2 regions of the Allobosea sp. 05L423 genome follow, and region 2 is predicted to be linked to the other one. Evidence: predicted binding sites of a transcription regulator. Region 2 holds the regulator's gene; the other holds the start of a gene.
The links. Region 2 encodes PhoB, which activates phosphate uptake and scavenging genes when phosphate is short. Its sites were predicted from a motif close to TGTCATNNANCTGTCAT; they were not measured.

Region 1: AC1DNE_RS01945 (BtaA family protein) is a predicted target of PhoB. The motif match lies at 993-1,009, and genes of this name have one in related genera.

Annotation. Positions count from the first base shown of each region.
Region 1 is NZ_JBFTOA010000001.1:396,802-400,291, forward strand. Features, by position in the region: gene AC1DNE_RS01935 (acyl-CoA dehydrogenase family protein) at 1-308, shown strand, start outside; gene msrB (peptide-methionine (R)-S-oxide reductase MsrB) at 423-851, opposite strand; gene AC1DNE_RS01945 (BtaA family protein) at 1,055-2,320, shown strand; gene AC1DNE_RS01950 (class I SAM-dependent methyltransferase) at 2,317-2,985, shown strand; gene AC1DNE_RS01955 (thioesterase family protein) at 3,054-3,490, opposite strand, start outside.
Region 2 is NZ_JBFTOA010000011.1:162,743-182,769, forward strand. Features, by position in the region: gene AC1DNE_RS21430 (amino acid ABC transporter ATP-binding protein) at 1-171, opposite strand, end outside; gene AC1DNE_RS21435 (amino acid ABC transporter permease) at 168-1,061, opposite strand; gene argH (argininosuccinate lyase) at 1,058-2,473, opposite strand; gene AC1DNE_RS21445 (LysR family transcriptional regulator) at 2,568-3,491, shown strand; gene AC1DNE_RS21450 (SpoIIAA family protein) at 3,546-3,932, shown strand; gene AC1DNE_RS21455 (DUF3175 domain-containing protein) at 3,949-4,233, shown strand; gene AC1DNE_RS21460 (hypothetical protein) at 4,251-4,475, opposite strand; gene phoB (phosphate regulon transcriptional regulator PhoB) at 4,771-5,469, opposite strand; gene phoU (phosphate signaling complex protein PhoU) at 5,486-6,205, opposite strand; gene pstB (phosphate ABC transporter ATP-binding protein PstB) at 6,289-7,095, opposite strand; gene pstA (phosphate ABC transporter permease PstA) at 7,135-8,019, opposite strand; gene pstC (phosphate ABC transporter permease subunit PstC) at 8,032-9,006, opposite strand; gene pstS (phosphate ABC transporter substrate-binding protein PstS) at 9,232-10,257, opposite strand; gene AC1DNE_RS21495 (ATP-binding protein) at 10,371-11,426, opposite strand; gene ppk2 (polyphosphate kinase 2) at 11,545-12,498, shown strand; gene AC1DNE_RS21505 (TRAP transporter large permease) at 12,669-13,955, opposite strand; gene AC1DNE_RS21510 (TRAP transporter small permease) at 13,952-14,464, opposite strand; gene AC1DNE_RS21515 (sialic acid TRAP transporter substrate-binding protein SiaP) at 14,636-15,628, opposite strand; gene AC1DNE_RS21520 (GntR family transcriptional regulator) at 15,848-16,525, opposite strand; gene AC1DNE_RS21525 (dihydrodipicolinate synthase family protein) at 16,549-17,445, opposite strand; gene AC1DNE_RS21530 (carbohydrate ABC transporter permease) at 17,522-18,340, opposite strand; gene AC1DNE_RS21535 (carbohydrate ABC transporter permease) at 18,510-19,439, opposite strand; gene AC1DNE_RS21540 (ABC transporter substrate-binding protein) at 19,579-20,027, opposite strand, start outside.

The sequences.
Region 1 (3,490 bases), on a different contig from region 2:
CGGTCGACGTGCTGCGGGCGGAGTTGTTGACGGCTGCGGGAGCGGATCGGCGCTACGATGCGGCGCTGAAGCGACTGGAAGGCGAGCTGCCGGAACTGATCGGCAATGAGGGGCAGGCACGGCGGCTAACTGAAAAGCTGGCGCTGGCGCTGCAAGCCTCGCTGCTGTTGCGGTTCGCGCCCGCTGCGGTGGCGGATGCCTTTGTGGCGACGCGCTTGGGCGAGGGCTGGTCGGGGCAGTTCGGGGATTTGCCGCCGATGGTAGATGCGGCGGCGTTGGCGCGGCGGGCCGTGCCGGCCGTTTCGTAGAGCGGGCCGTCATGCTCGCCCTTGTGGCGAGCATCCATGTCTCGAACTCCGTCTTCGACCAGCGAAGACGTGGATGGTCGGGACGAGCCCGACCATGACGGCGGAGCGATTTTGCTAGGCTTCCGGCTCGAAATTCATCGCCACGCCGTTGATGCAGTAGCGCAGGCCGGTGGGCGGCGGGCCGTCGGGGAAGACGTGGCCGAGATGGCCGCCGCAATTGGCGCAATGGACCTCGGTGCGGACCATGCCGAACTTGCGGTCCTCGCTGGTCTCGACCGCGCCTTCGAGCGGCTGGTCAAAGCTCGGCCAGCCGGTGCCGCTCTCGAATTTCTTGCCCGACCTGAATAGCTTCTGGCCGCAGCCGGCGCAGGAGAAGGTGCCGGCGCGCTTCTCGTAGTTGAGCGCGCAGGAGCCAGCCCGCTCCGTGCCGTGGCCGCGCAGGATCTGATACTGCTCGGGCGTCAGGCGCTCGCGCCATTCGGCGTCAGTCAGCTGGAAGGGGAAGGTCTCGTCCTGCTTCTTCGGCTCGCCGAACATGCTCATCAGACCCATTGCGATCTCCTTTCGGCCGGGGCGGTGGCCACCTCATCGGCTCTCGTGCCGGCAATATGGCGTCTCGCGCGCTGAATTTCAGCCCCGCCGATCCAAGACGATTTCACGAGGCCGTGGCAATCGCCGGGGCTTCGTCACCTGACCGTCACGCGACTCCTCTAGCAGCCCCGCCACCCGCAAAGGGAGGAAAACCGGTGACGCAACAGGCGACGCAAACGGCGCGCGCGGCCCGCCGCATGACGAGCTCGGGCCTGGGATTGGCCGTCCGACGCAGCAAGAAGCTGTCGAAGGCGGGCATGCTGGAATGGCTGTTCGCCCGCGCCTTCTCCGGCCTGGTCTATCCACAGATCTGGGAAGATCCGGTCGTCGACATGGCGGCGCTGCAGCTCAAGGCCGACGACCATGTCGTGGCGATCGCGTCGGGCTCCTGCAACATCCTTTCCTATCTGACGGCTGCGCCGATCCGCGTCAGCGCCGTCGATCTCAATGCCGCGCATATCGCGCTCGGCCGGTTGAAGCTTGCGGCGCTGGCGCGGATGGAGCGACAGGAGGACTTCCTGCGCTTCTTCGGCCGGGCGAACGTGCGCGGCAACGTCGGCGTCTACGACCGCGAGATCGCTGATCATCTCGACGCCGTCTCGCGCGGCTACTGGGAGGGGCGGGGCCTTAACGGCCAGCGTCGGATCAACGTCTTCGCTAAGGGCTTCTATCGCTACGGCCTGCTCGGCCGTTTCATCGGCACGGGCCATGTGCTGGCGCGGGCGTTGGGCGGCAACCCGCTGATGATGCTGGCGGCGCGCGACCTTTCCGAGCAGCGTGCGCTCTACGAGCAGCATCTCGCGCCGGTCTTCGAGCGCAAGCTGGTGCGTTGGCTCGTGCGCCAGCCGGCCTCGCTCTACGGGCTCGGCATCCCGCCGGCACAGTACAAGGCGCTCGCCGCCGATGGCGAAGACGGGATCCTCGGCGCGCTGAAGCTGAGGCTTGAGCGGTTGGCCTGCGATTTCGACATGAAGGAGAACTACTTCGCCCAGCAGGCTTTCGGCCGGCGCTATGGCGAGGGGCCGGATGCGGCCTTCCCGCCCTATCTGCAGCCGCGGCATTTCGCGGCGGTGAAGGAGCGCGCCCCGAACGTCTCCTATCGCCAGAGCGCGATCACGGCCGTTCTCGAAGACCAACCAGCCGAAAGCTGCGACGCCTATGTGCTGCTCGATGCGCAGGACTGGATGAATGACGCCGACCTCACGGCGCTGTGGTCGCAGATCACGCGGACGGCGCGGCCGGGCGCGCGGGTGATCTTCCGCACGGCGGCCGACGAGCGGCTGCTGCCGGGCCGGGTGCCGGCGGCGATCCTCGATCAGTGGCAGTACGAGGAGGAGCGCAGCCGCGATCTCTGCCGGCAGGACCGCTCGGCGATCTATGGCGGCTTCCACCTCTATGTGCTGAAGGGGGCGGCCCGGTGAGCGCGGCCGAGGCGCCGGGCGGCTCGGCCGCCGGGTTGATGGACCGGATCTATCGGCATCAACGGCATATCTACGACGCCAGCCGGAAGTTCTATCTGCTCGGCCGCGACCAGCTTATCGACGGGTTGCAGCCTCCTCCCGGCGCCGCCGTGCTGGAGATCGGCTGCGGCACCGGGCGCAACCTGATCCAGATCGCAAGACGCTACCCGTCCTGTGCCTGCTACGGGCTCGACGTCTCCAGCGAGATGCTGGCGACGGCGCACGCTTCGGTGGCGCGGGCGGAGCTGGAAGATCGGATCCAGCTTGCCGAGGCAGACGCCACCGGTTTCGATCCTCAGGCGCTGTTCGGCCTTGAGGGCTTCGACCGGATCGTGATCTCCTATGCGCTGTCGATGATCCCGCCCTGGCAGGGTGTCGTCGCCGAGGCGCTGCGCCGCCTTAACATGGGCGGCTCATTGTATATCGTCGATTTCGGCGACCAGAGCGGGCTTCCGGCGGCGTTCAAGGCGGTGCTGCTGCGCTGGCTCGCCCTTTTCCATGTCACGCCACGCGAGGATCTGCCGGGAGCTGTGCGGGCGCTGGCGGAAGCTGCCGGAGCCGAATGCCGGCTCGGCGCGCCGTATCGCGGCTATGCGATGCATGCCGTCGTCACGCGCAGCCGCTAGGCTGCGTAGCGGCGCGCCTGCGGAGGTGAAGCAGAAATCCCGAGCTACGCCTGATCGGGCAACACCGCTCAGTGCCGCGTCTCGACCTCGGGCTCGCGCTCTTCGTTCGCTTCCTCGACGCGGATCGCCGACTTCTTCGGCATGCCGATGATGCGACCGATCGTGGCTGGCAGCGGCATCATGCTGTGGGCCGCCTTCATCAAGGCAAGATTCGCCAGGATGTCGGCAGGGAAGGGCACGACCCTGCGATGGACCATATCGACGTGCAGCGACAGGTTCTCGCTCGTCGCGGCGAGCCAACCCTCATGGGCGTGGCGCATCTCGAGATAGTAGTGCAGGCGCTTGTCGTCGAAGTCGATGAGCTGGGCGGTGACGCGGACGAGATCGCCGTCGGTCAGCTCACGCTTGTAGAGGATGTGGCATTCCGCGGTGAAGGTCGAGGCATGGCGTGTCTCGACATAGTCCCGCGTCAGGCCGACGAGCGAGAAGACTTCGTCCACCGCAC
Region 2 (20,027 bases):
CAGCAGCGTCGACTTGCCCGAGCCCGACGGCCCGATGATGCACTGGACCATGCCGGGCTCGATCGAGAGCGAGACATCGTTCAGCGCCTTCAGGTCGCCGAAGAACTTGCTGACGTTCGCGATTGCAACGATCGCACTATCGGCCACGGCCGTGTTCGCCACCGCGTTCATGCGGGCTCCTCCTGAACCGCGGTGCGCTTGGCGCGCCGCCCGACCCGCCCCTTGGAGAAGTGGCGTTCGAGGAAATACTGGCCGATCTGCAGCAGCGTCACCACGAGCAGATACCAGCCGGCAGCGACGATCAGCAGCTCGATGACGCGGGCATTGGCGTAGTAGATCGTCTGCGCGTTGCGCAGGATCTCGGCGTACTGGATCACGCTCGCCACCGAGGTCAGCTTGACCATGCTGATCACCTCGTTGCCGACCGGCGGGATGATGACACGCATCGCCTGCGGCAGCACGATCCGGCGCAGCGTCGTCAGCCGCGTCATGCCGATCGCCTTGGCGGCCTCGGTCTGGCCCTGGTCGACGGAGAGGATACCGCCGCGCACCACCTCGGCAGTGTAGGCGCCCTGGTTCATGCCGAGCCCGAGCAGCGTCGCCATGAACGGCCCGATGATGTCGATCGTGCGCCAGGAGAACAGGCCGGGGATGCCGATGGTCGGGAAGACCAGCGCCAGGTTGAACCAGATCAGGAGCTGCAGCAGCAGCGGCGTGCCGCGGAAGAACCAGATGTAGAACAGCGCCACGCCGCGCAGCACCGGGTTCGGCGACATGTACATGATGGCGAAGATCACGCCGAGCACGACGCCGAGCGTCATCGCGCAGACCGTCATGATCAGCGTGTTGCCGAGGCCCGCGATGATCGCCGGCGCGGTGAAGAACTGCCGGACCACCGGCCAGGCGATGTCGCCCTCGACAAAGGCCATGACCAGCCAGACGAGGATGGCGACGATCGCCGCGGCCGCGACCCAGCGCCCATAGAAGCGCCGCGGCACGATTCTCAGATGCGAGACCTGGGCGAGATCCCGGCTGCTGATCGGCGAAGTGGCGACGCTCATTGGCCCGTCTCCCGGCTCCAGGTTTCGAGGGCGGCGAGCTTGCCGCGGAAGCGGTCGATCTGTTCGCGCACGCGGTCGGGCGCCGTGCCGCCATGGCCGCTGCGCGCAGCGACCGCGGCATCGAGCGTCAGATGGTCGAGGACCCCGGCATCGAGCCGCGGATCGACCGCCCTGAGATCGACGGCGTCGAGCGATTCAAGCTCCCGGCCCAGTTCCTCGCAATAGCGCACCAGCGCCCCCGTGATCTCATGCGCCTCGGCGAAAGGCACGCCGTTGCGGGCGAGATGATCTGCCACCTCGGTCGCCAGCGCAAAGCCGGAACCGGCCTGGGCGCGCATCGTCTCGGCGTCGGCGCTCATGCTGGCGATCAGCCCGGCGAAGGCCGGCAGCACCTCTTCCAGCACGTCGACTGCGTCGAAGGCGGCGCGCTTGTCCTCGGCGAGGTCGCGGTTATAGGAAAGCGGCAGCCCCTTCAATGCGCCGAGCATGGCGACGAGGTCGCCGGTCAGCCGCGCCGCCCGGCCGCGCGAGATTTCCGCGATGTCCGGGTTCTTCTTCTGCGGCATGATCGAGGAGCCGGTGGCGAAGGCATCGTCCAGCGTCACCCAGGCGAATTGCCTGGAAGCCCACAGCGTCACCTCCTCGGCGAGCCGCGACAGGTTGGTCGTCAGCATCGCCGCGACGAACAGGAATTCCGCGACATGGTCGCGCGCGCCGACCGCGTCGACCGAGTTCTCGAACGGCTCGTCATAGCCGAGTGCCTTGGCGCTGAGCTCGGGATTGAGCGTGATCGCCGAGCCTGCAAGCGCCGCCGCCCCGAGCGGGGACTGGCCGGAGCGCTTTTCCCAGTCGGTCAGGCGCGAGGCGTCGCGCATCAGCACCTGGCCATGCGCCATCAGCCAATGGCCGAAGGTGACCGGCTGGGCGCTCTGGAGATGGGTGAAGCCGGGGCTGACCGAGGCCGCATGCAGCTCGGCCTGATCGGCGATCGCGGTCAGGAGTTCCGCCAGCATCGCCGCGAGCGAGCGCGACTTCGCGCGCAGATAGAGCTTGAGATTGTTCGCGGCCTGGTCGTTGCGCGAGCGCCCTGCCCGGAGCTTGGCGCCCGTCGAGCCGATCCGCTCGGTCAGGATGCGCTCGATGAAGGTATGGACATCCTCGTCCTGCGGGCCGGGCGTGATCCGCCCCTCGACCGTGTCCCGCGCGATCGCGTCGAGCGCGGTCAGGATGGTCTGGAGCTCCTGCGCCGTCAGCAGCCCGGCGCGTCCGAGTTCGGCCGCATGCGCCTTGCCGCCCGCAACATCCTGCGGCACCAGCCTCGCGTGCTCACCGGCCGCGCTCGACAGCTTCATCAGCCGCGGATCGGGCGGCTTGCGGAAGCGTCCACCCCACAGGCGCGTCGTCTGGTTCATGAGCTTGTCCTCCCGTTAGGGAAGAATGGCCTCTTGACCGAAAGCCCGGCAAACGAAACGATCTCCGCAGCGATAGTCCAAAAAGGAATACCCCATGGCCGCCGGCCGGCCTCCTCCGTCATCGACCGCTTTGCGAGCTTTCACCACGGTTGCAAGGCTGGGCTCGACCGCCCGCGCCGCCCTGGTCGTCAACCTGACGCAGAGTGCCGTCTCCAAGCAGATCCTGTCGCTGGAACACCATCTCGGTGCCGTGCTGTTCGACCGCAGCCCGCTCGGCCTCAAGCTCACCGAGGCCGGCGCGATCTATCTGCCCTATGCCGAAGCCGCGCTGGAGCAGATGGAGCGGGGCGCCCGGCGCCTCGCCGAGCGCAGCGCCATTGCCCGGCCGATCCGCCTGCACATGGTCGCCATCGTCGGCGAGCGCTGGCTGATGTCGCGCTTTCCGGCCTTCGCTGCGGCGCATCCCGGCGTCGACGTCCAGTTCACCAACTATGTCAGCGAGAGCGAGACCGAGGAGCCCGATCTCGACATTGCCCATGGCGTCCCGCCCTGGCCCGGCAAGGAGGCGCATTACCTCTTCGGCCGCGACGTTGCCCTCGTCGCCGCGCCGAGCCTGGTCGAGCGCATGGGCGGCTTTCGTCGTGCCGCCGATATCCAGAAGATGACGCTGCTGCAGCACTACCAGATGCCGACCTTCTGGGCCGAGTTCACCGAGGCCCACGACCTGCGCGGCGCGGTGCCCGAGCACACCGTGCGTTACGGCTACTATTCCGTGATCACCAGCGCCGCCGTCGCCGGGCTGGGCGTCGCTCTGATGCCGCGCTGCTATGTCGCCGACGAGCTGGCTTCCGGCGCGCTTATCAACCCGCTCGGCCTCGGCTTCACCAGTGCGACGGGCTGTTGGCTCACCCTCCCGGTTGGCCAGCCGCAACGCCCCGGCCTCGATGAATTCGTCGGCTGGCTGCGCGCCGAAGCGGCCCGGTTCGACGCCGCCACCCGTGCGCCCGCAGCGGCCTGATCATCGGGCGAAACTTCCGCTCTTGCCCCGCGTTGTCTGGAGCAAGGAGGAGCCATGTTCACCATTCTGCCTGCCCCGGACCATGTCGGCGCCTACCGCCTGTCGCAGACGCTGACCAGTGACGATCTCGATGGGATCATGGCCGATATCGAGGCGAAGCTCGCGCGACACGAGAAGGTCGGCATCCTCGCCGACCTCACCGATTTCACCGATATGACCCTGGCTGCCGCCTGGAAGGATGCGCGCTACAGCCTCGGCAAGCTCTGGGAGCTGCAGCGCTTCCCGCGCGAGGCGGTGATCACCGACAGGGGCTGGCTTGCCGCCTTCGTCGACCTGCTCAACCCAGCGATCCCCTTCGTGACCGTCCGCACCTTCAAGCCGGAGGAGTACGAGACCGCACTGACCTGGGCCGGTGACATCGAGGGCGGGCCAAACGCCTGACCGACAGGAGGACGCCATGACTGCCCACAAACGCAGGTGGTCGGCCGATATCACCACCCGGAGCAACGCGCTCGATCTTGAGAAGGCGGTGTTCAAGCAGGGCGATCCGCGACGGATCGCACGTTCGCTGAAGCGGTCGGCTGAACACAGCCGGCTCCGCAAGTCGAGCCCCTATCGCTCGGCGATGTCGATGCTGACTTTCTACATCAACCGCGCCGGCCGGAACCTGCCGGCCGAGCGGCGCAGGACGCTGGAAGCGGCCAAGCACAGCTTGCGCCGCCTCTTCTACCGAGAGGGCTGAGGCTCCTGCCGGCCCCTTCAGGGATCGTCCTGTAGGGGGCTTCTCGCGGGGCCGCCACCCTTGCGGGCCGGATCATGCAAGCGATGGCTGTCGCGCTCGCCGCCACCGCCCGAAACGCGAACCTGCCGGGTTTCGTCGTCGGCAGGCGGCTTGCGGATGCCCGGCGACTTCCTCGCATTCTCATGGGACGAGCCCGGGCCGCCGTGCCGGATGCTTTGCGGCGCCTTGGTCGAGGCCGACATGAGGCAGCCTCCTCAACGATCCTGCTGCAGACCCTGATGGCTCGTGTTGATGCGGGTGTTGCCCTGCTGGTCATGCTGGCCCGGCCGGCGCTCGCTCGCCACCTCCTAGCGCTGCGCATATCGTGCCCGGCATGATCCCGCTCGCCCGGGCCCTTGTCGCTTCGACTGGCCGGCGGGACTGGCGGCATCTTGCTCATGGCGACCTCCTCTGGCTCGCGCTGACTTTCAGGGTCAACGCGAGCGAGCAGGCGAGACTCACCGTAAGCTGCGATGAGGAGGAGAGCTGGAGCGCCGCTCAGCTGCGCGCAAAAGTCTCGTCGAAGGCGTAGCCGGCGCCGCGCACGGTACGCAGCGGGTCCTTGGTATTGGCGGGCGTGATCGCCTTGCGCAGCCGGCCGACATGGACGTCGACGGTGCGCTCGTCGATATAGACGTCGCGGCCCCAGACGGCGTCGAGCAGCTGGGCGCGCGAATAGACGCGGCCGGGCGCCTGCATCAGGAACTCCAGCAGCCTGAACTCGGTCGGGCCGAGATGCAACTCGCTGCCGGCGCGGCGGACGCGCCGTGTGGTGCGGTCGAGTTCGAGGTCGCCGGCGGCAAGCAGTCCCGCGACATGGCCCGGCTTGGCGCGGCGGAGCAGCGCCTGGATGCGCGCGATCAATTCCGGCAACGAAAAGGGCTTCACCACATAGTCGTCGGCGCCGGTCGCGAGCCCGCGCACGCGCTCGGTTTCCTCGCCCCGCGCGGTCAGCATGATGATCGGCACGCGCTCGGTGTCGCGCCGCGACCGCAGCCGGCGGCAGAGCTCGATCCCGGAGAGGCCCGGCAGCATCCAGTCGAGCAGCACGAGATCGGGGGTGTGGTCGCGCAGATGAAGCTCCGCATCGTCCCCGCGCGCCACGCTGTCCACCTCGAAGCCCTCGGCTTCGAGATTGTAGCGCAGCAGCAGGGTCAGCGGCTCCTCGTCCTCGACGATCAGGATGCGTGCGGCCATGATTCCTTGCCTCGCCTCAGCTGCCCGTGACCGCCTCGACTTCGATATTGGTCGTGTCGAGCTTCGGCCGGTTCACGTCGAGCGAGTCGCCGGTGATGAGGTAATGGATCGTCTCGGCGATGTTGGTGGTGTGGTCGCCGATGCGCTCGATGTTCTTCGCGCAGAACAGGAGATGCGTGCAGAAGGTGATGTTGCGCGGATCCTCCATCATGTAGGTCAGGAGTTCGCGGAACAGCGAGGTGTAGAGCGCGTCGATCTCGTCGTCGCGGCGCCAGACCTCGAGCGCCTTCTGCTCGTTGCCTGCGGCGTAGGCGTCGAGCACGTCCTTGAGTTGCGCCTGCACCAGGCGGCTGATGTGCTCGAGCCCGACCACGGCGCGGTGCGGCGGCTGGAACTGGCCGGCGATGGCGACGGCGCGCTTGGCGATGTTCTTGGCGAGATCGCCGACGCGCTCGATGTCGGCCGCGATGCGGATCGCCGAGATCAGTTCGCGCAGGTCGTTCGCGAGCGGCTGGCGCCGGGCGATGGTCAGCACCGCCTTCTCTTCGACGTCCCGCTGCAGGTTGTCGAGGCGCTGGTCGGCGGTGATGATCTTCTGGGCGAGGCCGGTGTCGCGGCGCACCAGCGCCACGGTGGAGTCGCCCAGCATGCGCTCGGCCATGCCGCCCATTTCGGCAAGACTGCGGCGGATGCCTTCGAGATCGGTGTCGTAGGAGCGGACGATGTGGTCGGTCATGGCGTTATCCTCAAAGCATTTTCAAGCGAAATCGGACCGGTTCGCGCGAAGAAAATGCGACAAACAAAGAACTCTGCCGCGGCTCAGCCGAACCGGCCGGTGACGTAGTCCTGCGTCTGCTTCTTGGCCGGGTTCATGAAGATGGTGTTGGTCGGCGCGAACTCGATGACCTCGCCCAGATACATGAAGGCGGTGTACTGCGAGATGCGTGCAGCTTGCTGCATGTTGTGCGTCACGATCGCGATCGTGAAGTCGCTCTTCAGCTGCTCCAGCAGGTCCTCGATCTTGCCGGTGGAGATCGGGTCGAGCGCGGAGGTCGGCTCGTCGAACAGGATCACTTCCGGCTTCTGCGCGATGGTGCGGGCGATGCACAGGCGCTGCTGCTGGCCGCCGGAGAGGCCCATGCCGGAGCTCTTCAGCTTGTCCTTGACCTCGTCCCACAGCGCGGCACGGCGCAGCGCCCCCTCGACACGGTCGTCGAGCTCGGACTTCGGCGGCTTCTCGTAGAGGCGGATGCCGAAGGCGACGTTGTCGTAGATCGACATCGGGAAGGGCGTCGGCTTCTGGAAGACCATGCCGACGCGCGAGCGCAGCTCGTTCACGTCGACGTCGTTGGAGATGATGTTGCGGCCGTCGAGCAGGATCTCGCCGGTGGCCTTCTGCTCGGGATAAAGCGAGTAGATCCGGTTGAAGATGCGCAGCAGGGTCGACTTGCCGCAGCCGGAAGGGCCGATCAGCGCGGTGACGTGCCGGTCGCGGAAATCGAGATTGATGTTCTTCAGCGCCCGGTGCTCGCCGTAGTAGAAATCGAGGTTCTTCACCGCGATCCGGACGGGCGCCTCGGCATCGAGCGTCTGCGGGGAGAGTTCAAGGGTCGAAAGCATCGACATGGTCCTCAAGGTCGGGCGCGACCGGGTTGGATTCAAGTCTTATTTGCCGCCAGCGACGACGCGGCGGGCAATGAGCGAAAGCAGCAGGATCGAGACCGTGATGATCAGCGATCCCGCCCAGGCGAGCTGCTGCCAGTTCTCGTAGGGAGCGGAGGCGAACTGATAGATCGTGACGGGCAGGTTCGAGACGCCGCCGGCGAGCGAGGGCGAGAACCAGAAATTGTTGTTCAGAGCCGTGAAGAGCAGCGGCGCCGTCTCGCCGGCGATGCGGGCGAGCGCCAGCAGGATGCCCGTCATCATGCCGGCCTTCGCCGCACGCCAGGTCACGGAGGTGATGACGACCGAAGGCGGCGCGCCCAGCGCGGCCCCCGCCTCGCGCAGCGGGCCGGGGACGAGGTTCAGCATGTCCTCGGTGGTGCGCACGATGACCGGGATCGCGATGATGCCGAGCGCGACGCCGCCGGCCCAGCCGGAGTAGCCGCGGAAGGGCTCGACCAGGATGACGTAGACGAACAGGCCGATCAGGATCGACGGCGCCGAGAGCAGGATGTCGTTGATGAAGCGGATCAGGTGCGCGAGCTTGGAACCCCTGCCGTATTCGGCGAGCCAGGTGCCCGCGAGAACCCCGATCGGGGTTGCGATGGCAATGCCGAGGAAGGTCAGCACGAAGGAGCCGACGATGGCGTTGGCGAGGCCGCCGCCTTCCGTGCCCGGGCCGGGAGTGACCGCGGTGAAGGTGGCGAGCGAGAGGCCGCCGATGCCCTTCACCAGCAGCATGCCGAGGATCCAGAACAGCACGAAGATGGCGCAGAAGGTGAAGCCGGTCGCGATGATCTTCATCAGCCGGTCGGCGGTGCGGCGGGACTGGCGCACGCGCCCCCAGGGGGTGTGCGGCAGCTCGCGGGGCGTGGTCGTCATGGTCATGGACGAAAGACCTCAGTAGCGCTTGACGCGGGCGACCAGCAGCCGCGCGATGACGAGGACGACGAAGGTGACGAAGAACAGGATGCAGCCCAGCGCGATCAGCGCGTTGAGCTGCAGGCCCATCGCCTCGTTGAATTCGTTGGCGATGCGCGAGGCGATGGTCGAGCCGGGATCGAGGATCGAGGCCGACAGGCGGTTGGCGTTGCCGACGACGAAGGTGACCGCCATCGTTTCGCCGAGCGCGCGGCCGAGGCCGAGCATGATCGCGCCGATGATCGAGACGCCGGCCTGCGGCACCAGCACGTGGCGCACGACCTCCCATGTCGTCGCCCCGATGCCGTAGGCGCTTTCGCGGAGCACGGAGGGGATCTGCTCCAGCATGTCGCGGGTGATCGAGGCGATGAACGGCACGATCATGAAGGCCAGGATCAGGCCGGCGGTGAAGATGCCGAGGCCCGAGGGCGAGCGTGAATAGAGGATGGTGCCGACGACCGGCATGCCCTCGACGATGTTCGAGAGCGGGATCTGCACATAGGCCGCAAAGAGCGGCACGAAGACGAACAGGCCCCACATGCCGTAGATGATCGAGGGCACGGCGGCGAGCAGCTCGATCGCGGTGGCGACCGGTTTCTTGAACCAGCCCGGCGCCAGTTGGGTCAGGTAGACTGCGATGCCGAGCGAAAGCGGCACGCCGATCGCCAGCGCGATCAACGCCGTCGAAAGCGTGCCGACGATGGCCGGCCAGGCGCCGTACTGCTCGTTCTGCGTATCCCAGACGCTGGAGGTGATGAAACCGAGGCCGAACTCGCGGAAGGCCGGCCAGCCGCCGATGATCATCGAGATCATGATGCCGGCGAGCAGCACCAGCACGAGCAGCGCCGCCGCGAAGCTGGCATTGCGGAAGAAGAGGTCGAACCCCGCCTTCGGCGTCTTGCGGGCGGCCGGCCTCGCGCCGGGGATGCTCGTCATGTCGGTTGCTGCGGTCATCCGCGGAGGCTCCGGTGTCGTGGCAGAGGTTGCCTGCAGCCGGTCACCCGACTCCGATCAACCTCAGCCCTCATCCTGAGGAGCGCTCCGCAGGAGCGTCCCGAAGGAGGCTCCAGTGCGCTCTGGATCATCCTTCGCGACGCCGCATACCGCGGCTCCTCAGGATGAGGGCTGCATGTATCGGTGAGGCGGGACTGGCCCGCCTCACCTTGTCGCTGGCAGCGATCAGAAGATCGGCTTGCCGGCGGTGTCGGTCACGCCCTTCCAGGCGTTGCGGACCTGATCCTTCACGGTCGACGGCAGGGCGACGTAATCGAGCTCGCTCGCCAGCTTGTCGCCGCTCTTGTAGGCCCAGTCGAAGAACTTCAGCGCGGCCTGCACCTCTTCCGGCTTCTCCGGCTTGGCATGGACCAGGATGAAGGTCGCCGAGGTGATCGGCCAGGCATCCGCGCCCTTCTGGTTGTTGAGCGAGATGCCGAAGCCCGGCTGCTCCTGCCAGTTGGCATTGGCGGCGGCTGCCTGGAAGGCCTTCTCCTCAGGAGCCGGGAAGTTGCCGTCGGCGTTCTTCACCAGGGCGTGGGCGAGCTTGTTCTGCTTGGCATAGGCGTACTCGACATAGCCGATCGAGTTGGCGACCTGCTTGACCGAGGCGGAGACGCCTTCGTTGCCCTTGCCGCCGATGCCGACCGGCCACTGGACCGACTGGTTGGCGCCGATCTTGGACTTCCAGTCGGCCGAGACCTTGGAGAGGTAGTCGGTGAACACGAAGGTCGTGCCCGAGCCGTCCGAGCGATAGACCGGGTTGATGTTGGCGTCCGGCAGGGCGAGACCGGCGTTGAGCGCCACGATCTTCGGGTCGTTCCACTTCTTGATGTCACCCAGATAGATCTGCGCGATGATGTCGCCCGAGAGCTTGAGCTTGCCCGGCTCGACGCCGGCGATGTTCACGGCCGGAACGACGCCGCCCATCACGGTCGGGAACTGGATCAGGCCGTCCTTGCTGAGGTCCTCGCCCTTGAGCGGAGCGTCGGTCGCGCCGAAGGCGACGGTCTTCGCCTTGATCTGGCGGATGCCGCCGCCCGAGCCGATCGACTGGTAGTTCAGGCCCGTGCCGGTGTCCTTCTTGTAGGCCTCGGCCCATTTCGAATAGATCGGGAAGGGGAAGGTCGCGCCGGCGCCGGTGATGTCGGCAGCCTGGGCGGAACCGGCGATCCCGACGGCTACGGCCGCGAGAACGAGAATCTTGCGCATTGAGATGTCCTCTCTGGGTCGCTGTTGACAGCTCCCCTGTCAGAACACCCCCTATATGACAGCCGGATGACACGTCGTCATGAAAACTGTCACAAAGCCGTTGAAGCGGCGGCTCAGCGGCCTGCGCGCTGGGCCTCGAAACGCGGCAGTATCGCCTTGAAGGTCGCCCCCTCGCCCGGCTTGCTTTCGATCGTCAGCCTGCCGCGATGGCGCAGCACGATGTGCTTGACGATAGCCAGCCCCAGGCCCGTGCCGCCCGCCTCGCGGCTGGCGGCGGTGTCGACACGGTAGAAGCGCTCGGTCAGGCGCGGCAGATGCTCCGGCGCAATCCCCGGCCCATCGTCGCGAACGTGGAAGCTGGCCTCATCCTCGCCGGCCTCGACGGTGATCTTCACCTCGCCGCCCTGCTTGCCGTATTTGATGGCGTTCTCGACGAGGTTCTCCATCAGTCGTAGCAATTCGTCGCGGTCGCCGGGGACCAGCAGCGGCTCGCGCGGCGTGGTGAGCGCCAGTGTGACCTCGCGCTCGCGCGCCATCAATGTGAGCGAGTCGACGATTTCGCGCGCGATGCCGGCGAGGTCGACCGGCGTGTCGGGCGCGACGTGAGCGCGCTGCTCGATACGCGAGAGCGAGAGAAGATCGTCGACGAGACGCGCCATGCGCAGCCCCTGCTCGCGCATGATGCCGAGGAAGCGCTCCCGCGCGCGCTCGTCGTTGCGCGCCGGCCCCTGCAACGTCTCGACGAAGCCGAGCAGCGAGGCCAGCGGCGTGCGCAGCTCATGGCTGGCATTGGCGACGAAATCGACGCGCATCCGCTCGATCACCCGCTGCTCGCTGAGATCCTGGAAGGTGAGCAGCGTCGGCCGCCGCCTTCCGCCGCCCAGCGCCGCGATGTGGATGCGGAAGGCACGCTCGAACGGCACCCGTTCGACGAGCTCGACGGTGTCGCGCCCGCCCTCATGCGCGACCTGCTCGATCGCATCGTTGAGGTCCGGGTCGCGCAGCACCAGTGCCAGGAACTTGCCGATCTCGAGCCCCGGAACAAGCGCGCGCATCGCAGGGCTGAGCGCCTGGGCGATGCCCTGCTCGTCGAGCAGCACCACGGGGACGCCGAGCGCCTCGATCATGGTCTGCATCGTCGCAGGAGAGGAAGGGGCAATGTCGGCCATGGAGCGCTCGGAACGAGCCGGCACCAGCCGGCCTGCCCTTCCTTGGGCGGAAGAAGGAGAGGCGTCAATTCCCTTCCGCACGTCAGCCGGCTAGGCTTTGCCCGAAGAGGAGGCAGCGATGGCAAAGAAATTCTCGGGTTCGAACGCCAACGCGCCGATCGCGCTGTCCGCGGGCGAGAGCGCCAAACCGGCGAAGGCCCGTCCCGTGTCCCCCAAGCTCAAGGGTTTCGACATCGAGGCCGACACGCTGCCGGAAGCCATCATCGATGCCGCCTATCACAGCGGCGACTATCCCTATGGCAAGCGGATGAAGCGCAAGCGCTACAATCGCGAGCTCGAGCTGCTCCAGATCGAGTTGCAGAAGCTGACGCGCTGGGCCTCCAAGCATGGCGAGCGCATCGTCATCGTCTTCGAAGGCCGCGACGGCGCCGGCAAGGGCGGCACCATCGGCCGCTTCACCCAGCATCTCAATCCGCGCCAGGCTCGCACTGTCGCGCTGCCGAAGCCCTCCGACACCGAGAAGGGCCAATGGTATTTCCAGCGCTATGCCAGCGAGATGCCGACGGCCGGCGAACTCGTCTTCTTCGACCGCTCCTGGTACAACCGGGCGGGTGTCGAGCGCGTCATGGGTTTCTGCACGCCGGACGAGACCGAGAGCTTTCTGCACGAGGCCCCCGTCTTCGAGGGCATGCTGGCGCGCGACGGCATCCGCCTGATCAAGCTGTTCCTGACCATTGGCCGCGAGATGCAGATGACCCGCCTGCACGCGCGCTGGCACGATCCGCTCAAGCGCTGGAAGCTCACGCCGATCGACTTCGAGGCCATCCCGCGCTTCGACGACTATTCGCGCGCCTTCGACGCGATGCTCGGCCGGACCTCGACCGAAGCCGCGCCCTGGCATGTCGTGCGCAGCAACGACAAGCTGCGCGCAAGGCTCAACGCGATCCGCCATGTGCTGAAGGCGATCCCTTACGCGGACAAGGACGAGGCCGCGATCGGCAAGCTGGACGAGGAGATCGTCATCCCCGTCGGCCGCTATCTCCACCATGGCGGCGAGCCGGAGAGCCGGTAAAGCCTGGCGTGATCCGCGGAACGCGGAAGTCATCCCGGACGGAGCGAAGCGGAGATCCGGGATCCGTGCCTGAACCCTGATCGGCAGCGCTCCGGCATGGATCCCGGGTCAAGCCCGGGATGACGACGCGGTTCCCGCTCAAAGTCATCAGGCTCCCGGCTGTTGCGCCCTCACGGCCCCATCACCTGGTTCGGCAGCCAGGTCGTCAGCGGCGGCCAGAGCGTGATCGCGGCAAGCACGACCAGCAGCGGTATGAGCCAGGGGAGGATCGCCTTCGACATCGTCTCGAACGAGACATTGGCGATGCGCGTCACCACGAAGAGCACCACGCCGATCGGCGGATGGATCGTCCCCAGGATCAGGTTCAGGATCATGATGATGCCGAACTGCACCGGATCGATGCCGAAGCTGTTCGCAGCCGGCACCAGGATCGGGATCAGGATCAGCATCGCGGCCAGCGCCTCCATGAAGCAGCCGACGACGAGCAGGATGAGATTGCAGACGAGCAGGAAGACGAGCGGGTTCTGGATCGTCTCGACGATCAGCGGCGTCAGCGTCTGCGGCACGCGCGAGATCGACATGCACCAGCCGAGCGCACCCGCCGCCATCACCAGCACGGCGACGAGCCCCATGGTCTCGACCGTGTCGATCAGGATCGGCCAGAGCTGCTTCACTTCCAGCGTGCGGTAGACGAAGAAGCCGAGGAAGAGGGCGTAGAGGCAGGCGACGGCCGCGGCCTCCGTCGGCGTGAAGATGCCGGAGAACATGCCGCCCAGGATCAGCGGCGGGGTCATCAGCGCGAAGAAGCCACTGAAGAAGGTCCGGCCGATCTCGCGAAAGCCCTTGAACTTCTCCTTCCGGAAGCCTTGGCGCTTGGCGATCATCGCGACCATGACCATCAGCGACAGCCCCATCAGCACGCCGGGAATGACACCGCCGATGAAGAGCCGTCCGATCGAGACGTCCGCCGTCACGCCGTAGATCACCATCGGCAGCGAAGGCGGGATGATCGGCCCGATCGTCGCCGCCGCAGCGGTGATCGCCGCCGCCGTCTCCGGCCGATAGCCGGCTTTGCGCATGGCCCGGATCTCGATGGCGCCCGAGCCCGCGGCATCGGCCACCGCCGAGCCGACCATGCCGGCGAAGATCATGCTGGTCATGATCGAGGCGTGGGCATAGCCGCCGCGCAGCCAGCCGATCACCGCCGTCGCGAATTCGACGATGCGGTCGGTGATGCGCGCCGCCGCGAGGATGTTGCCCATCAGGATGAAGAGCGGCGCCGCGACGATCGGGAAGGAGTTCATCGCCTGCGCCATCTTCTGCGGCACGATCGAGGCCGAGAAGTCGCCGATCAGCACGAAGGCGAAGGCGGCCAGCCCCATCGAGGCGAAGAGCGGGAAGCCGGCCAGGATCGAGAGCAGCCAGACGGCCGAGATCTTGAAGATCAGCGCGCTCATTCCGCCGGCTCCTGCAGCGTCACCGCGACCGGCGGATGGGGCGAGTTCCGCCAGTTGCGCAGGTTGCCGACGAATTCGCTGAGCCCCTGCAGCGCCGTCACGATCCCGGCCAGCACCATCGGCGCGTAGAGCAGCCCCATCGAGAGCGGCACGGTCGTCGCTTCGAGATCGTGGTTGGCCTCGACGAGATGCACGCCGTACCAGACGGTCAGCCCGCCGAAGACGATCATCGCGAGCTGCATGATCGCCTCGGCCGAGCGCCAGCTGCGCGCGGGCAGCATGTCGTGGAAGAAGCGGATGCGGATATGGGCGCGCCGCCGGCTCGCCAGAATCCACCCTGTCACCGCGACCCACAGCATCAGGAAGCGCGAGACCTCGTCGGTCCAGATCAGCGGCTCGCCGAGCGCGCGCGTGACGATGCCGAGCGTGACGACGACGAGCAGCGCCACGATGAGGATCGCCGCGATCACCTCCATCAGGCGGTCGAAAAGCCTGGACCAGCGCGTCATGCGGATGCCTTTGCGACAGTGGAGATCAAACGCGCGTCATCCCGGGCGCAGCGAAGCGGAGACCCGGGATCCATCCCTGAGCATTTCCGGTGGAAGTTCCGGCATGGATCCCGGATCTGCGCGGCTAAAGCCGCTTGTCCGGGATGACTCGCGTGGTTCCGGGTAACGCCTTCACAGCGCCTGGATGCGGTCCCAGAGCCCCTTGCCCCATTTGCTCTCGAACTTCGCCGGCACGCTCGCCAGCACCGGCTTGCGGAAGGCCTCGTTGTCGGGCTTCGTCACCGTCATGCCCCCCTTGGCCATGCTGTCGGCCAGGCTCTTCTCCTGCTCCAGGATCTCGTTGTCCTGCCAGGTCGCGGCCTTGTCGACGGCGGCCACGACGATGTCGCGGTCGGCCTGCGGGATCTTCTGCCAGGCCGCCTCGTTCACGATCACGAGCCGCGGCGTGATGATATGCGCGGTCAGCACGAGGTATTTCTGGACCTCCGCCAGCTTGGCCGAGGCGATGGTCGGCAGGGGATTCTCCTGCCCGTCGACCGCCCCTTGCGAGAGCGCGAGATAGAGCTCCGAGAAGTTGAGCGGCGTCGGCCGTGCACCCCAGGCTTCCGCCATGGCGCGGAAGGTGTCGACCTCCGGCACGCGCAGCTTGAAGCCCTTCATGTCCTCGACCGAGTTGATCGGCTTCTTGCCACTGGTGAGATGGCGCACGCCGTAATAGTTGACGCCGATCATCCGCATGCCGCGCTTCTCGACCAGCGCCTTGTTGAGCTCGTCGATCAGCGGCGACTTCAGCGCGCGCGTCATGTGCGCCGCATCTTTCCAGATATAGGGCGCCTCGATGATCGAGAGCTGCGGCACGAACTGGCCGAGTTGCGCGGCGCCCTCGGTCACCATCGTCAGGGCGCCGCTCGCGACGGATTCGACCATGTCGCGCGAGGAGCCGAGCTGCCCGTTGGGAAAGGACTGGATCTCGACGCGCCCGCCGGTCTTTTCCTTGATCTCGGCGCCGGCCTTCACCGCGCTCTGCGGCGAGGGGTGGGTCGCCGGCTGGCCATCGGCCCAGCGCAACACCAATTGCTGCGCCCGCAGGATGCCGGGCGCGAAGACAGTTGCGCCTGCAGCGGCCGAACCCTGCAGGAAGCTGCGCTTCGTCAGTTTCACCATTGTCGTTCCCTCCCTGTTTCGGGCCGCACCGGCCACCACAACCCTCATCCTGAGGAGCAGCCGAAGGCTGCGTCTCGAAGGCTGCTCCAGATGGTTCCGGAGCCTCCTGGATCATCCTTCGAGACGCCGCTTCGCGGCTCCTCAGGATAAGGGCTGTGGATGTCGATGACGGCTCCTCCCTGATCGCGGCCGGTTCTCCGGCTCGTCGTGCTGCTGTCGTCAGTATTGCATCGCCCGTGTGCGGGCGTTGCCGATATGAGCCGCCATCGCCTCGGCCGCGCGATTGGGATCGCGCGTCTCGATCGCCGCGATGATGGCGAGATGGTCCTGCATCACCGGCACGATGATGCTGTTGTGGATGCGCGTCTCGTATTGCCGGATCAGCCGGATCTTCAGCCAGGTGACGCGGAAGGCCTGGCTGACGATCTCGTTGTCGAGGTGATCGATGATCGCCTCATGCATCAGCCGGTCGACCTCCTCCGCGTCCTCGATCAGCCGCTCGTCGCCGCCGGCCTGCGCCCGGGCCACGATCGCCTCGTGTCGCGCGCGCTGCACGGCGATCTCGGCGTCAGTGGCGTTCCGGGCGTAGAGCGCCGTCGCCTCCTTCTCGAGGAAGAGGCGGAACTGGAAGGCGTTGCGGATCAGATTGAGGTCGACATGGGCGACCTGCATGCCGCGCTGCGGCACGGTCTTGATCAGTCCCTCCGCCTCCAGCCGCGGGATCAGCTCGCGGATCGCGCCGAGCGGAAAGCCCGTCATCGCCACGAGCTCGCGCTGGGTCACGAACTGGCCGGGCTTGATCTCGCGCGCCAGCAATCGCTCGGTGAAGGAGGCATAGGCGCGCTCCCTCAGCTTCAGCGGTTCGCCCTCGCGCGGTTCCTGCTCCGGCTGGCTCACGGTCCCTCCTTCCGGCGTCCTTCTCAGGCGGCCTTGGCCTGGGTGATCGAATCGAAAGCTGCAAAGAGCCGCTTGCGGGTCGCCTCGTCCAGCGCTTCCAGCGGCGGGCGCATCGCGCCATAGCCGGGATCGCCATGGATATGGCCGACCAGCGCCTTCACCGCCGCCAGCACGGGATGCGAGCAGATCTCGTCGACGAGAGCGTTCACCACCGGGCTGTCCTTGCCCTCGTAGACCATCGGGCGCAGCAGCTCCGGCACCAGATTGGCGACGCCGCAGATCGTACCCTCGGCGCCGTTGCGCACCGCCTTGGCGAGCTGGCGCTCGTCGCCGACGAGAATGGCGAGTTCGCCATGCGCCTTGAGCAGCGCCTCGGTGTTGGCATAGCTGCCGGACGAATCCTTGACGCCGACGACGAGCCCGGGGAACGCGGTCTTCAGCCGCTGCACCAGCCCGACGCTGATATCCACCGCCGTCACCGACGGGATGTGATAGAGCACGACGTTGCGCGCGGAGGGGCCGAGCTTCTCGAAGAACTGCGAGAACCAGGCATAAAGCCCGTCGTCGCTGACGCCCTTGAAGTAGAAGGGCGGCGCGACGAGCAAACCCTTCGCCCCGGCATCGAGCGCCAGTTGCGCCTGCTCCACCGCCTCATGCAACGAGGCCGCCGCGATGCCGGCATAAATCTGCTTGGCAGGATCGATCCCCGCCCCGATCAGCGCTCCCATCATCGCCGTCCGCGCCGGCAGCCCGAGCGCCGCACCCTCGCCCGTCGTGCCGAACAGCGTGACGGAGTCGCAGCCACGAGCCAGGACATGGCGGGCATGATGGACGAGGCGCGGCAGGTCGACGGCGCCCCCCTCCCGCATCGGGGTCGTGATCGCGCAGGAGAGGCCGAAGCGGTTCTTGTCGGTGGCCATGTGAGGGACTTTCAGAGCTGAATGGTGACTGACATGTTAGTATGAAGACAGAACCGCCCACAAGCGATCCTCGAAGTTAACCGTCCTTGAGGCCCCCGGCCGAAAGTCCGGCGACGATCTGGCGCTGCGCGATCACGGTGACCATCAGCACGGGAAGCGTGACCAGCAGCGCCGCTGCCGCCAGCGGCCCCCAGGAGATCTGCTCGAAGGTCAGCGAATTGTAGACGGCCGAAGGCAGCGTCCGGCTCCCCTTACCGCCGAGCACCACCGAGAAGATGAAATTGTTCCAGGAGAAGATGAAGGCGAGGATGCCGCCGACGACGATACCGGGCTTCGCCAGGGGCAGCGCGACATGGCGGAAGGCCTGCCAGCTCGTCGCGCCGTCGATGCGCGAGGCATCCTCCAGCTCCATCGGCACGTTCTCGAAATAGCCGATCATGATCCAGACGATGATCGGGATGGTGATGACGAGATGGGTGATGACCAGCGCCGTGATCGAACCCACCAATCCCGTGATCTGGAACAACAGGAAGAGCGGGATCAGGTAGGACAGGGCCGGCGTCATCCGCGCGACCAGGATCAGCACCGCGAATTTATGCGCCTTGCCGCGCGCGATGCCGTAGCCGGCCGGCACGCCGACGATCAGCCCGAGCAGCACCGCACCGCCCGTGACCAGGATCGAGTTCCAGAGATAGAGCCCGAAATTGTTCTGGGCGAAGACGTCGACATAGTTCTTCAGCGTCGGCGGATTGGGGATGAAGATCGGCGGGAAGGCGGTGTTGTCGAGCTCGTTCTTGAGCGACAGCGAGATCATCCAGAGGAAGACCAGCACAGCCGGCGAGACCAGCACGAAGACCGAGGCCCAGAAGCCGACTTTCTTGAGCGTGCGGTTCATGGGCGATTCCTCCCCCCGCCGACGACACCCTCGCCGTCATCCCGGGCGCGGCGAAGCGAAGACCCGGGATCCATGCCTGAGCCTCGAAGGACCAGCGTTCCGGCATGGATCCCGGGTCTCCCTGCGGTCGCCCGGGATGACCGCGCGTTCTGGATCGGGAGCAGGCCCATCACGCGTTCCACTTCGACTTCTGCCGCGCATAGAGCAGCAGCAGCGAGAGCATGATGATGATGACGAAGAAGATCACCACGACGGCCGAGGCGTAGCCGATCTTGTAGAACTGGAAGGCCTGCAGATAGAGGAAGATGTTCAGCGTCTCCGACGCCGTGCCCGGCCCGCCCTGCGTGATCACGAAGATCGTGTCGAAGGCCTTCAGCGCATCGATGGTGCGGATCACGATCGCCACCATGATGAAGGGCCAGACCAGCGGCAGCGTGATGTGCCGGAACATGTGCCAGTCATTGGCGCCGTCGATCAGCGCGGACTCGTAGGGCTCGCGCGGCAGCCCGGCCAATCCTCCGAGCACGATCAGCATCACCAGCGGCGTCCAGTGCCAGACCTCGACCATCACCAGCGTCGGGATCACCGTCGACGGCTCGTAGACCCAGCCGGACGGCCCGATGCCGACGAGCGAGAGCAGGTAGTTCAGCACGCCGAGCTGCGGATGGAACATCATCGTCCAGACCAGCGCGACCGCGACCGGCGTCGCCATCATCGGCATGACGAAGATCGTGCGCAGCAGGCCCCGCATCGGGAACTCGCGGTGGAAGACCAGCGCCGCCGCCGTGCCAAACACGATCGGCAGGACCACGGCCAGTACGGTGAAATACAGCGTATGCCCCATCGACTCGATGAAGCGCTGGTCCTTCATCAGCTCGGCGAAATTGCCGAGGCCGACGAACTCCACGCCGCCGCCGATCTTCCAGTCCTGGCCGGACATGTAGAGCGTGAACAGCCAGGGGAAGACGATCACGGCAGCAATCACCAGCACGGCCGGCAGCGAGAACAGCCAGTAGCGCGGCGTGAAATCCGCCGAGGCCGCTGCGTTGGCCGCAGGTGTCGTGCTGACGATGCTGGCAGGCAGGGACGTGCTGGTCATGCGTTCTGCTTCGTTGGGAACCCATCGTCATGCTCGCCCTTGCGGCGAGCATCCACGTCTTGAACACGGTACGCGATCCAGGAAGACGTCGATGGTCGGGACGAGCCCGACCATGACGCCTCCCGCGTCGCGCGTTCCCTCACCCCTGCTCGCTCTTGGCGAGCACCGGAGCGAAAGTCTCGGTCGCCTTCTTGAGTTCGGCCGCGACATCCGCCCCGCCGATCGCATTGGTCAGCGCCACGCCGAAGACGTCGCGGAACTCGGTCACCGGGACGATCTGCGGCAAGCCGGCCCGCGCGATCTTGGCCGAAGCGAGCAGGCACTCGAAATACTGCTTGCCGAACTTCGACTGCTGGATCGTCTCGGTGTCGAGATAGGCCGAGGAACGGCCGGGCGCGCCGGCGCCGGCCTTGAGCATCGCGATCTGGTTCTTCTTGTTGGTCATGAACTGGAGGTAGAGCCAGGCTGCCTCCTTCTTCGAGGAGCCGCGCGAGATGCCCATGCCGTCGGCGAACATGCCGGCGTGATGTGCCTTCGGCCCAGGCGGCGTCACGCCATAGCCGACCTTGCCGACGATGCGCGACTTCG